DNA from 3 places in the Mesorhizobium sp. P2_A12 genome. Region 2 is predicted to be linked to each of the others. Evidence: predicted binding sites of a transcription regulator. Region 2 holds the regulator's gene; each other region holds the start of a gene.
What was found. The regulator LexA, encoded in region 2, represses DNA repair genes until DNA is damaged. The targets are predictions, from matches to a motif close to TGTTCNNNNTGTGTTCNG.

Region 1 (4,232 bases), on a different contig from region 2:
ATGTCGAAACTCTTTTCCGCACCCTTGTGCACGCCGCCGATGCCGCCGGTGGCGAACACCTTGATGCCGACCATATGCGCCGCGATCATCGTGGCGGCGACGGTGGTGCCGCCCGTGCGCCCTTGCGCCACCGCGAAGCCGAGGTCGGCGCGCGACAGCTTCATGGCATCGCCGGTCATGGCAAGGGACTCGCGCTCGCCATCCGAAAGCCCGATCTTGATGCGCCCGCCAACCACGGCGATCGTCGCCGGCACGGCGCCGCCATCGCTGATGATCTTTTCGACATCGGCCGCCATGGCGCCATTGTCGGGGTAGGGCATGCCATGGGTGATGATGGTGCTCTCCAGCGCCACCACCGGCCGCCCGGCGGCCAAGGCCTGTGCCACCGGCGCATGGATATCGATGAAGGGGCGGGCGGTTTCTGGTGTCATCCTGATCTCCAATCCGGTGCGATGCGCCTCCACTAGGACGCGCGAAAACACTCCGGCACTATGAACTGGCCGGTCTCATGCCACTTCCTGCGCGTCCGGCACAAGAGCCAGCGCCTCGGTGAAATCAGCGGCGGTGAAATCGGGAACGGCGTCGGCGCTTTCGATGGCCAGCGTCGCCGCGGCAATGCCTTCGCGCAGGGCTGCGCGCAACGGCATGCCGCGCAGCGAGGCAGCGACCGTCGCACCCGCCAGCGCATCGCCGGCGCCGGTGACGTCGGTGACCTTTCTTGGCGTCGGCGGCAGGATCGAGAAGGTGCCGGCTTCATCGAAGCCCAGCATCGAAGCGCCGCCCGCTGTCACCACGCCGCTTTTGAGCCCGGCGCGTTTCAGCCCGTCGACGATGTCGTACCCCGAAGCCGCACCGTCCAGGCCGGCAAGTGCGACGGCCTCGCGCTGGTTCATGAAGACGACGGCCAGATTGCCGAGCACCGGCCTCAGGCGCACGATCTTGGCCGGCGAAATGGCAATGGCGAAGACGGGTTTGCCGGCGGCGAGTGCCACGAGCCTCTCCAGTGCCGCCGTCGGCAAATTGGCGTCGCAGAAGACGGCATCGGCGGCGGCGAGTACCTCGCGCACCTTGGAGCGCCTGACCTGCTTGGGAAACGCCAGTTCATAGAGCGCCATGTCGGCAAAGCCGACGATCAGCTCGCCCTCGCTGTCGATCAGCGCCGTATAGCTTGGCGTCGTGCGATCGAGGAACACCGCCGACAGGTCGGCAATCCCGGCTTTGGCGATGGCCCGTGAAACCGTATCGGCGGCGGCATCGCCGCCGCGCACCGACAGCAGCGAGGCCGAAACACCGCGCCGGACCGCACTGCGCAAGGCATTGAAGACGCCCCCGCCGACATCCTCGCGCATCGTGCCGGGATTGGACGCGGCCGGCACGTAAGCGCCGGACACCTGGCCACGCCGGTCGATATGGGCGCCGCCCACGGCCAGGATTCTTGGAGATTTCACCATGCCGACGATATGACCTTTGTTATTCCAGCGGTACAAGCGTTAGGCTGTGCGACGGAGCCTCGCATGCTGGCAGGCGATTCGGCAGATCGAAACGAGTATGCGGTCTGGCCCAATGCGAGGTGCGCTCCTGATGTGATTCTTGGGACAAAAAAAGAACAAATCCGGATAGTGATTGCCTTTCAGATACTTGAACCCTCTTGCCAAACAAGAACAAAAAAGGTACAAATAGGCAGGGATTACGGATTGTCCGGCCTTCATTGACGACCAAGGGGTGATGTATCATGGCTCAGAATTCTTTGCGGCTGGTAGAGGACAAAGCGGTGGACAAATCAAAGGCTCTGGACGCGGCGCTGTCGCAAATCGAGCGGGCTTTCGGCAAGGGCTCGATCATGCGGCTCGGCGCGAACGAGCAGGTCGTCGAGATTGAAACCGTGCCGACGGGCTCGCTCGGCCTCGACATCGCGCTTGGCGTCGGTGGCCTGCCGCGTGGCCGCATCATCGAGATCTACGGGCCGGAAAGCTCGGGCAAGACGACGCTTGCGTTGCACACCGTCGCGGAAGCCCAGAAGAAAGGCGGCATCTGCGCCTTCGTCGATGCTGAGCATGCGCTCGATCCGGTCTATGCCCGCAAGCTTGGCGTCGATCTGGAAAACCTTCTGATCTCGCAGCCCGACACCGGTGAACAGGCGCTGGAAATCTGCGACACGCTGGTGCGCTCCGGTGCCATCGATGTGCTGGTGGTCGATTCGGTCGCGGCGCTGACGCCGCGTGCCGAAATCGAAGGCGAGATGGGCGATTCGCTGCCTGGCCTGCAGGCCCGCCTGATGAGCCAGGCGCTGCGCAAGCTGACCGCCTCGATCTCACGCTCCAACACCATGGTCATCTTCATCAACCAGATCCGCATGAAGATCGGCGTCATGTTCGGTTCGCCCGAGACCACAACGGGCGGCAACGCGCTGAAATTCTACGCCTCGGTCCGCCTCGACATCCGCCGCATCGGCTCGGTCAAGGACCGCGACGAGGTCGTCGGCAACCAGACCCGCGTCAAGGTGGTCAAGAACAAGCTGGCGCCGCCCTTCAAGGTGGTCGAGTTCGACATCATGTATGGCGAAGGCGTATCCAAGACCGGCGAACTGGTCGACCTCGGCGTCAAGGCCGGCGTGGTCGAGAAGTCGGGCGCCTGGTTCTCCTACAATTCGCAGCGTCTCGGCCAGGGCCGCGAGAATGCCAAACTGTTCCTGCGCGACAATCCCGACACGGCGCGCGAGATCGAACTGGCGCTCAGGCAGAATGCCGGGTTGATCGCCGAGAAATTCCTCGAGAATGGCGGCGCCGAGAGCGGCGACGACGGTTTCGAGGAGGAATCCGGCGCGATGTAACTACTTCGTGCACAGGATGCCGGCCGAAGATCGGCCATAATCCTGTTCTATTATCTCAAGCTTATGTAATTGAGTTCAGTGTTTTTTGCGTTCCAAACCGCCGGCTTTCGAGCCGGCGGTTTTTCATTTTGCGGCTGGCGCTGATGGTCGGCAAGCGCGCGATTTGGACCAATTCCGTGTTTCTGGACAGGGTGCGGTGCGACCGCTAAAAGGCCAAGTCTATTTTCTTATGGATGTCGCCCAAAGTGCGCAGCGGTTTTGGGACAACGACATGCATGGAAGCAAGAACTTAAGGCGCGACGACTGAATCCGTTTTCAGCGCGGCGCGCTTTGAGACCCAGAGCCCATTTTCCGCCGGTTTGCCGGCGGTTTTCTCGAAAAGGCAGCATTCATGAGTGGCGTGAACGAGATCCGGTCGACTTTTCTCGACTACTTCCGCAAGGAGGGTCACGAGATCGTCGCGTCGAGCCCGCTGGTACCGCGCAACGATCCGACGCTGATGTTCACCAACGCCGGCATGGTGCAGTTCAAAAACGTCTTCACCGGCCTGGAGAAGCGGCCCTATTCGCGCGCCTCCACCGCGCAGAAGAGCGTCCGCGCCGGCGGCAAGCATAACGACCTCGACAATGTCGGCTACACCGCGCGCCATCTGACCTTCTTCGAAATGCTCGGCAATTTCTCCTTTGGCGACTATTTCAAGGAGCGCGCCATCGAGCTTGCCTGGAACCTGATCACCAAGGAATTCGGGCTGAACAAGGACAAGCTGCTGGTCACCGTCTATCACACGGACGATGAGGCTGCCGGCTTCTGGAAGAAGATCGCCGGTTTTTCCGACGACCGCATCATTCGCATCGCGACCTCGGACAATTTCTGGGCGATGGGCGACACCGGACCTTGCGGGCCGTGCTCCGAGATCTTCATCGACCGCGGCGAACACATCTGGGGCGGCCCTCCCGGCAGCCCCGAGGAGGACGGCGACCGTTTCCTCGAATTCTGGAACCTGGTCTTCATGCAGTATGAACAGGTGACGAAGGAGGAGCGCATCGACCTGCCGCGCCCGTCGATCGACACCGGCATGGGGCTGGAGCGCATGGCGTCCATCATGCAAGGGGTGGAGAGCGTCTTTGAGACCGATCTGTTCCGTCACCTGATCGACGCGGCGTCGTCCGCCATCGGGCACGGTCCCGACAAGGAGACGGTCGCGTCCTTCCGCGTCATTGCCGATCATCTGCGCTCGTCCTCGTTCCTGGTCGCGGACGGCGTGCTGCCGTCGAACGAAGGCCGTGGCTATGTCCTGCGCCGCATCATGCGCCGCGCCATGCGTCATGCGCAGTTGCTCGGCGCCCGCGATCCGCTGATGTGGCGCCTGGTGCCGGCCCTGGTGCGCGAGATGGGCCAGGCC
Region 2 (4,232 bases):
CTGATGGGCCCTGCGCGTCAGCGCCGCCATGTCGCGCAACTGGCCGGATTTGTAGTTGACGTGGTTGACCAGGATAACGGCGACGCGCTCGTCGATCAGGTCCTCGATATCAGGCGCATCGACGCCCTCGAGCCGCAGGATCGTACCGGGCCGCGTCGAAGCTACGCCCTCGGCCATATAGAGATCGGTTGGGAAGCTGTCGCCCTCGGCCACGATGACTGACCGATCCGGCCGCATTGCGAGCGCCGCATGTAGCACCTTGTAGATGTTGATCGACGTCGTATCGCAGACCACAGTCTGGCCAGCCGCGGCGCCGATCAGGCGTCCGAGTTGGTCGCCAAGCTCGACCGGCATGTCGAACCAGCCGGCGGTGTTCCAGGCACGGATGAGGTCCTGCGCCCATTCCTGTGTCGCGGCCTTGTTCAGTTCGTCGAAGACGGTGGGTGAAGCCGCACCAAGCGAATTGCCGTCGAGGTAGATCACCCCTTGCGGCAAGACGAAACGATCGCGCATGGCGCGTAGCGGGTCCGCGGCGTCCATCGCCTCGATTGCAGCGAGATCGGGAGTTGCATTCATGGTCGACTATCCCCGCGCATGGGCGTGCTCAGATGAACATATCAGGTGAAACATTTGGCGATCATGGGCAGTCCCTTGGGTGTTGTCAAACATTATATATAATTTACGCAATGGAAGGATTTCATATATAATCACCCGGCCAATTGGTACGGATGGTCGGCAATGCTGGACGACGAGCACTTCTCGAAGACAGAAGCAGCCTACAAGCTGCTGCGCCGCGATATCCTCACCACCCGTCTGAAGCCCGGCGCACCGCTCAAGCTTAGCGCGTTGCGCAACAGCTACGGCATCGGCTGGACACCGCTGCGCGAGGCGCTCTCGCGATTGGAGGCCGAGCGCCTGGTGACCGCCATCAGCAATCGCGGCTTTGCCGTCGCTCCGGTCTCGCGCAACGAGCTGGAAGATCTGTCACGCGCCAGATTGGTGGTTGAACTGCCTCTGCTCCAGGAATCGATCGAGAAAGGCGGCCGTGAATGGGAGGACGCCGTCGTCGCTGCCCACTATCGGCTGTCGCGCAGCAGGACCGCGGTCGACGACCCGTCCGACAACGTGGTCGACGAATGGGATGAAAAGCACGAGGCTTTCCACGCGGCATTGCTCAGCGCGGCAACATCCCCCTGGCTGCTGACCTTCCACTCCACGATCGCGGATCAGTTGCGTCGCCATCACCGCTTTCTTGGCCTGGCGCCAACCTTGCGTGCGGCCGCCGGTCTCCAGCATGGCTACGAAGAGGCCATGGAGGCGCTGCGCCAGGCCGTCGCGATCAAAGATCATACCGCGCTCATGGAGGCGGCGCTGGATCGCAACATCGAGCGCGCGAAAACCCTGATGGTTGCCCACATCGGCTACACGCTGCATGTCTATGTCCACGCCGGCGACGGCAGCTCAAACAAACGGTAATGCGACGACGAACAAGGCAAGGCCGATATGGCCAATTCCTCCGCCAAAGTTGGCATTTTGGCTCCCTTTCGTTCACGGGGAGCCACGACCGGTGAAGTGAACCAAGCCCTCTTGTCGAGCTCCAGCGTTGGCCGAGGCCAAGCCCGACACAGGGTGGGCCACAGGTCATTAACCATAGCAATTTCAATCCAACCAAGCGCTCGGCGTTGGCAGGCAAGCGTCGATCGCGACCCACTGCCGGGGCGCCAAATAATTTCAGCCACCTTAACAAGTTCATTAAACTTTAAACGGTTGCGGAACACAACTGGAACAGATAGTGTTTGTTCTGGGTTTGTTTTTCCGATTCTGGTTTTGGGTAACCTGGGGGCTGCCATGCTGACGCGCAAACAACACGAACTCCTGATGTTCATTCATGAACGGCTCAAGGAAAGCGGCATTCCGCCATCCTTCGACGAGATGAAGGAAGCACTCGACCTTGCCTCCAAATCCGGCATACACCGGCTGATCACGGCGCTGGAGGAGCGCGGCTTCATTCGCCGCCTGCCCAATCGGGCGCGCGCGTTGGAAGTGCTGCGGCTGCCGGATTCGATCGCGCCAGGCCTCAATGCGGCAAAGAAGTTCTCGCCAAGCGTCATCCAGGGCAGCCTCGGTCAAGGCGGCCTTGGCCGGCAACTCAAGCCTGCGTCTTCACGGATGCCTTCGGCCGGCAATGACGACGACGTGGTCTCCGCCGTGTCGATCCCGGTCATGGGACGCATCGCGGCCGGTGTGCCGATCGACGCCATCCAGCACCAGACGCATTCGATCTCGGTGCCGCCGGACATGATCATGGGCGGCGAACACTATGCCCTTGAGGTCAAGGGCGACTCGATGATCGATGCCGGCATCTTCGACGGCGATACCGTCATCATCCGCAACGCCGATACAGCCAGCCCGGGTGAGATCATCGTGGCGCTGGTGGATGAAGAGGAAGCGACGCTGAAGCGGTTCCGCCGCAAGGGTGCCTCGATTGCTCTCGAAGCCGCCAACCCGGCCTATGAAACCCGCATTTTCGGACCGGACAGGGTCAAGGTGCAAGGCAAGCTCGTCGGGCTGATCAGACGCTACTGAGCCGAGCTTGCGACCGGCTTTTCGGGTTTGCGGTAGGGTGGCAGGCCCCTCGCCTCGCGCGAAAACTTGCGCTGCGTGTGCCAGGGCCGGTATGACCCGTCCACCGCGAAGCTGATCGTCGCAGGCGTGGTCGCCGATTGGCGATCGAAGAAGACGGCCGCGCTACCCTTGCGGGCCAGTTGTCGTTTGGTGATGACGAGCACCAGCGGATTGTGACAGGGGTCATAGGCCGTGGCGTCATTGATGACGATCAGGTCGGCGAAGCCGCAGGCCATCCAGGCGTCCTTTCGGTCTTCGACATGCGCGATGATCGCACCAGACGGATGCTTGGCGAGACAAATGCCTGATGTGCAATAGAAAGGCGCGCCCGACGGCAACTCGGCGGCATCGGCTATCTCGAATTGCCCGTCTCCTTTGCTGAACACCTCCGGCATGACGATGGTTTCGGATGTCAGCGCGCGTTTCCAGTTGTCGACCGTGAATTCGTTCGGGCGTGCCCGGCTGACGGCGAGTTCGCCACCCCCGATCGGCAGCGCAACCAGCCTGGCGTCCTCCGAGATCAGCACGTCCGGGGCGCGCGTGTCCGAGACGGTCAACAGGCCGGCAAGCGCGAACGGAAGGGCTGCGAGCCGCAGCCATGTCGTCGCCATCGTCGCGATGACCAAGGCAATCGCCACCAGCAGGACAGACTGCTGCGAAATCAACCCGACCGCGTCCACCGGCGAGCGCTCGGAAATCCATCCGGACATGGCGATCATCACCGTCAGGCCTTTGCCCATCACGTAAAGAAAGGGACCATCGGCGCCAAAGGGCATCGCCAGCGCACTGAGGACGGCGAAAGGCATCACAACCAGCGAGACGATTGGCATAATGGCGAGATTGGCGAACAGGCTGAGCGGCGACACCCGCTGAAAATGCCAGATGGCAAAAAGCGCCGTGGCGCTGCCGGCAATGATGGAGGTCATGGCAAGGCCGCCCATCGCCAACAGGAATTTTCTGGTGAGAAAGCCAGGCAGAGATCGCCGTGGCGGCGGCGGTTTCGTTTTCGCCGCACGATGATCCGACCAGCCGGCATAGGCACCGACCAGCGCCGCGGTCGCCGCGAATGACATCTGGAAACTTGGGCCGACCACTTCATGCGGCGACACCAAAATGACCGCGATCGCCGAGATCGCCAGGTTGCGCATGGTCAGCGCCGCCCGATCGAACAGCACCGCAATTAGCATCACCGCCAGCATGATGAAGCTGCGCTCTGCGGCAACGACGACGCCTGAGATGACGAGATAGGCGGCGATCGAGAAAAGGGCCGCGGCCGCGGCGTATTTCTTGACGGGCCGGCGCGCGGAAAAGTCCGGAAACAGGGCAAAGGCGCTGCGCATCAGCATCATGATGGTGCCTGCGACCAGCGCCATGTGCAGTCCTGAAATGGAGATGACGTGGTAGATGCCGGTGCGCCGCATCGCTTCGTTGATCTCGTCGGGAATGCCGGCGCGCACGCCGACGATCAGCGCCGCGGCGATCTCGCCTTCGGCGCCACCGACACTGCCCCTGATATGGTCGGCGATGGCTTCACGGGCATTTTCTATCTCCGAGGCAAGGCGGGCCGAAGGCGGCATGTCGTCGTCATTGCCGGCGACAAGCTTCGG
Region 3 (4,232 bases), on a different contig from region 2:
GTTGATGAGGCCGAAATTCTCGACCAGCTGGAAGGCGATGCCGCGGCCGATGCCGGCAATCTGGTCGGCGTTCTTCAGGTCGACCAGCGGCTTCAGCAGCAACTCGATCTGGAAATTGACGAAACGCTCGGCACGCGCCGCGACCTTGTCGCGCGCCGGGCCGGTCAACTGTTCGTCGGCCAGCAGCACGAGGCGCGGCTTCAGCGTGTCTTCGCCTGCAACCAGCGTGCCGATCGGCGCTCCGATCCAGCGCAGGGTGCCGTCCGAGCCAAGCGCGATATCGCCATTGGCGCTAGCGCCGAAGCGTTCGGCGCGCGCCTCGAATTCGGCTGCAAGCGCCTTCTGAGCGGCAGTGCGCACCGCCTTGGCGTCTTCGCCGCCGGCGGTCTGGTCGGCGGTGAAGCGGAACCCTTGCAACTCGCCGACATGGTGGCCTTCGACAAGGACGGTTCCGGTAGGACTAATTTCGGCTTCGGGCATGGTATTTTCTCTAAGGCGCCGCATGAGGACGGAAGTCCTGCGGTCTACGAAGCGTTTCGTCAACCGCTCATGCAGCGCATCCGACAATCTGTCTTCGATTTCGCGCGTCTTTTCCTGCCAGTGTGCCTGATCGGCCAGCCAGCCGGGCCGGTTCGACACGAATGTCCAGGTGCGGATCTGGGCAATGCGATGCGACAGCGTGTCGATATCGCCTTCGGTGGTGTCGGCGCGGCGCACCTGTTCGGCCATGTAATTTTCGTCGACATGGCCATGCCGGGCGAGGTCGGTATAGATCGAAGCAATGAGGTCGGCATGCTGGGCCGGCGCGATCTTGCGGTAATCGGGCAGGGCGCAGGCTTCCCACAGCAGCGCTACGCGTTTGGCATTGGTGGCGAGTGCGCGGATATCCTCGTCGCGCGACAGGTGCTCGAGCGCCTGCGCATCGACGGCAGGCAGTGCCCGCGTCAGCCCCTCGACCGGGGCGTTGGTCTCGATCGAGCGTTTCAGCGCGTCGAGGCTGGCGAAGTCGAAATGCGCGGTGCGCCACTGCAGCACCTTCACCGGGTCGAAGTCGTGGCCTTCGATCTTCTTGACCAGATCCTCGTCCAGCGGATCGACCTGGCCGGTGACGCCAAACGTGCCGTCGCGAAGATGCCGGCCGGCGCGGCCGGCGATCTGGCCAAGCTCGGCCGCCGTCAGGTTGCGATACTGATAGCCGTCGAACTTGCGGTTCTGGGCGAAGGCGACATGATCGAGATCAAGGTTGAGACCCATGCCGATGGCGTCGGTGGCGATGAGATAGTCGACGTCGCCCGACTGGAACAGCGCCACCTGGGCGTTGCGGGTGCGAGGCGACAGGGCGCCGAGCACGACGGCGGCGCCACCCTGCTGGCGGCGGATCAATTCGGCGATGGCATAGACCTCGTCGGCGGAGAAGGCGACGATCGCCGTGCGCCGCGGCAGCCGCGTCAGCTTCTTCGAACCGGCATAGGCAAGATGCGACAGCCTCGGCCGCGTCACCACCGAGACACCCTTCAAGAGGCGCTGGAGGATGCCGTGCATCGTGGCCGCACCCAGCAGCAGCGTTTCTTGGCGGCCGCGCAGGTGCAGGATGCGGTCGGTGAAGATGTGGCCGCGCTCGAGATCGCCGGCCAACTGCACCTCGTCGATGGCGACGAAGGCGGCGTCGGTTTCGCGCGGCATGGCCTCGACGGTGCAGACCGAATATTTGGCGCCGGGCGGCTGGATCTTCTCCTCGCCGGTGATCAGCGCGACCTTGTGGGCGCCGACCTTGTCGCAGACGCGGCCATAGACCTCACGCGCAAGCAGCCTGAGCGGCAGGCCGATGATGCCGCTCTCGTGCGCCACCATGCGCTCGATGGCGAGATGGGTCTTGCCGGTGTTGGTCGGCCCAAGCACGGCGGTCACGTCACGGCCCGATAGGATCAGCGGCTCGGTATGTTTCGACTGGATGTTCATCGACCTGGAAATAAGGCTTTCTGGTCTCTCGTTGTCGGGAGCGTGCCTCAAGTGGCGCGTATGACAGGCGACACATAAGGATTTCGAGCGCGAAGCGAAAGCGGAATGTTCCACCGGTGGCTCGAAGTCATCTCCTGTCAAGCTCCAGAATGGTTGCGGATTAACAGTTGGAACGAGTCTGGAACGAATCGGAGACGAATCAGTGACTCGACCAGATTCAGCTTTTGTTCACGGCTACATATGGATTTTGTGACCACGAGTCTCACCATATGCTGAATCAACGAACTGGCCCGTTTCATGCAGGGCGAGCTCTGTCGTTAACCTTTGCCGGCGAACGACTGGAATGCCTTGGCTCGCCTCATCCAAGATTATGAAATTGTTGATCTTTCCTAAGCGGCGTTAAGGATTTGACGGGCGATTCCAGCCGTTGTCGTTAACACTCCGCTCAAAGCCGGAACGAATCGGCTACGAATCGGCGATGCCAGAATCTTCCCGTTTTGTTCACCCCAATATCTTGTGTTGCGAACAGCTTATCCACCGAGAATCCACAGGTTGCAAAGCCACTTTTGCACTGGGCAGCCGGTGGTTGTTAACCTCTGCGTGCCGTAATGGGGCACCAGCCGGCGTGGGGCAGGTCGAAGGCATGAAGTCGCCGGCGAATGACGGACCGGTTTGCCGGTCCGTCGATCTCTCCACCCACACCGGCGCTTCTACCGTCTGGACAAAAAACCGCTTCGCACTTTTCCTGGAATGCTTCAGACGAAGTGAAATGCTTCAGGCGAAGTATTGGCCGCCATTGGCTGAGATGGTCGAGCCGGTGATGAAGCCGGCATCTTCGGATGCGAGGAAGACAACGCAGCGCGCGATCTCTTCCGGTTCGCCGAGGCGGCCGACGGGGATCTGCGGGATGATGCGCTCGTTGAGCACCTTCTCGTCGATCGCCTTGACCATTTCAGTGGCGATATAGCCGGGGCAGATGACATTGACGGTGATGCCGGCGCGGGCCCCTTCCTGGGCGAGCGCCTTCGAAAAGCCGATATCGCCAGCCTTGGCGGCGGAATAATTCACCTGTCCGGCCTGGCCCTTCTGGCCGTTGATCGAGGAGATGGTGATGACGCGGCCGAACTTGCGGTCGCGCATGCCGCTCCACAGCGGATGCGTCATGTTGAAGACGCCCGACAAATTGGTGTCGATGACTTCTTTCCACTGTTCGCGCGTGATCTTGTGGAACATGGCGTCGCGGGTGATGCCGGCATTGTTGACCAGCACCGAGACCGGACCGAGATCAGCCTCGACCTGCTTGATGCCGGCGGTGCAGGAATCGTAGTCGGCGACCGACCATTTGTAGACCGGGATACCGGTCTCGGCCTTGAATTTCGCCGCCGCGTCGTCATTGCCGGCGTAGTTGGCGGCAACCGAATAGCCGGCGTTCTTCAATGCTATCGAGATCGCCGCGCCGATGCCGCGCGATCCGCCTGTGACGATTGCTACCTTGGTCATGCGTTTCCCCTATTTTGATATCGCCCTGTTGTCGGGCTTGGCAGGCACTGCATACCGACCGGGCGGCTCGCGCCGCCCGTTCAGGTGATATCCTTAGAGCGCTTCCACGCACATGGCGACGCCCATGCCGCCGCCGATGCATAGGGTGGCGAGGCCTTTCTTGGCGCCGCGCCGGCGCATCTCGAAGACCAGCGTGTTGAAGATGCGGGCACCCGAAGCACCGATCGGATGGCCGATGGCAATGGCGCCGCCATTGACGTTGACGATCGAGGGATCCCAGCCCATGTCCTTGTTGACGGCGCAAGCCTGGGCGGCAAAGGCCTCGTTGGCCTCGATCAGGTCGAGATCGCCGACCGACCAGCCGGCCTTCTCCAATGCCTTGCGCGAAGCCGGTATCGGACCGGTGCCCATGATCTGCGGGTCGACGCCAGCGGTTGCCCAGGACACGATGCGCGCCAGCGGGGTGATGCCGCGCCTCACCGCTTCCGCTTCGCTCATCAGCACCGCACCGGCGGCGCCGTCATTGATGCCGGAGGCGTTGGCGGCGGTCACCGTACCGTCCTTGTCGAAAGCCGGCTTCAGCTTGGTCATGGCGTCGAGCGTGGCACCGTGGCGGATGTACTCGTCCTGGTCGACAATGGTGTCGCCCTTCCTGCCCTTGATGGTGACGGCGACGATCTCGTCCTTGAACTTGCCGGCCTTCTGCGCCGCCTCGGCCTTGTTCTGCGAGGCGAGCGCGAACTGGTCCTGATCGTCGCGGGTGATCTGGAACT

Region 1: the regulator LexA is predicted to act here: its motif matches at 1,658-1,675, upstream of recA (recombinase RecA).
Region 3: the regulator LexA is predicted to act here: its motif matches at 2,128-2,145, upstream of AC1DZU_RS12405 (helicase-related protein).

Annotation. Positions count from the first base shown of each region.
Region 1 is NZ_JBFUCU010000009.1:231,650-235,881, reverse strand. It holds gene AC1DZU_RS20865 (pseudouridine-5'-phosphate glycosidase) at 1-431, opposite strand, end outside; gene AC1DZU_RS20860 (carbohydrate kinase family protein) at 507-1,451, opposite strand; gene recA (recombinase RecA) at 1,733-2,830, shown strand; gene alaS (alanine--tRNA ligase) at 3,222-4,232, shown strand, end outside.
Region 2 is NZ_JBFUCU010000012.1:141,532-145,763, forward strand. It holds gene kynU (kynureninase) at 1-576, opposite strand, end outside; gene AC1DZU_RS23225 (GntR family transcriptional regulator) at 739-1,476, shown strand; gene lexA (transcriptional repressor LexA) at 1,849-2,586, shown strand; gene AC1DZU_RS23235 (ComEC/Rec2 family competence protein) at 2,580-4,232, opposite strand, start outside.
Region 3 is NZ_JBFUCU010000004.1:432,980-437,211, forward strand. It holds gene AC1DZU_RS12405 (helicase-related protein) at 1-1,959, opposite strand, end outside; gene phbB (acetoacetyl-CoA reductase) at 2,734-3,459, opposite strand; gene AC1DZU_RS12415 (acetyl-CoA C-acetyltransferase) at 3,553-4,232, opposite strand, start outside.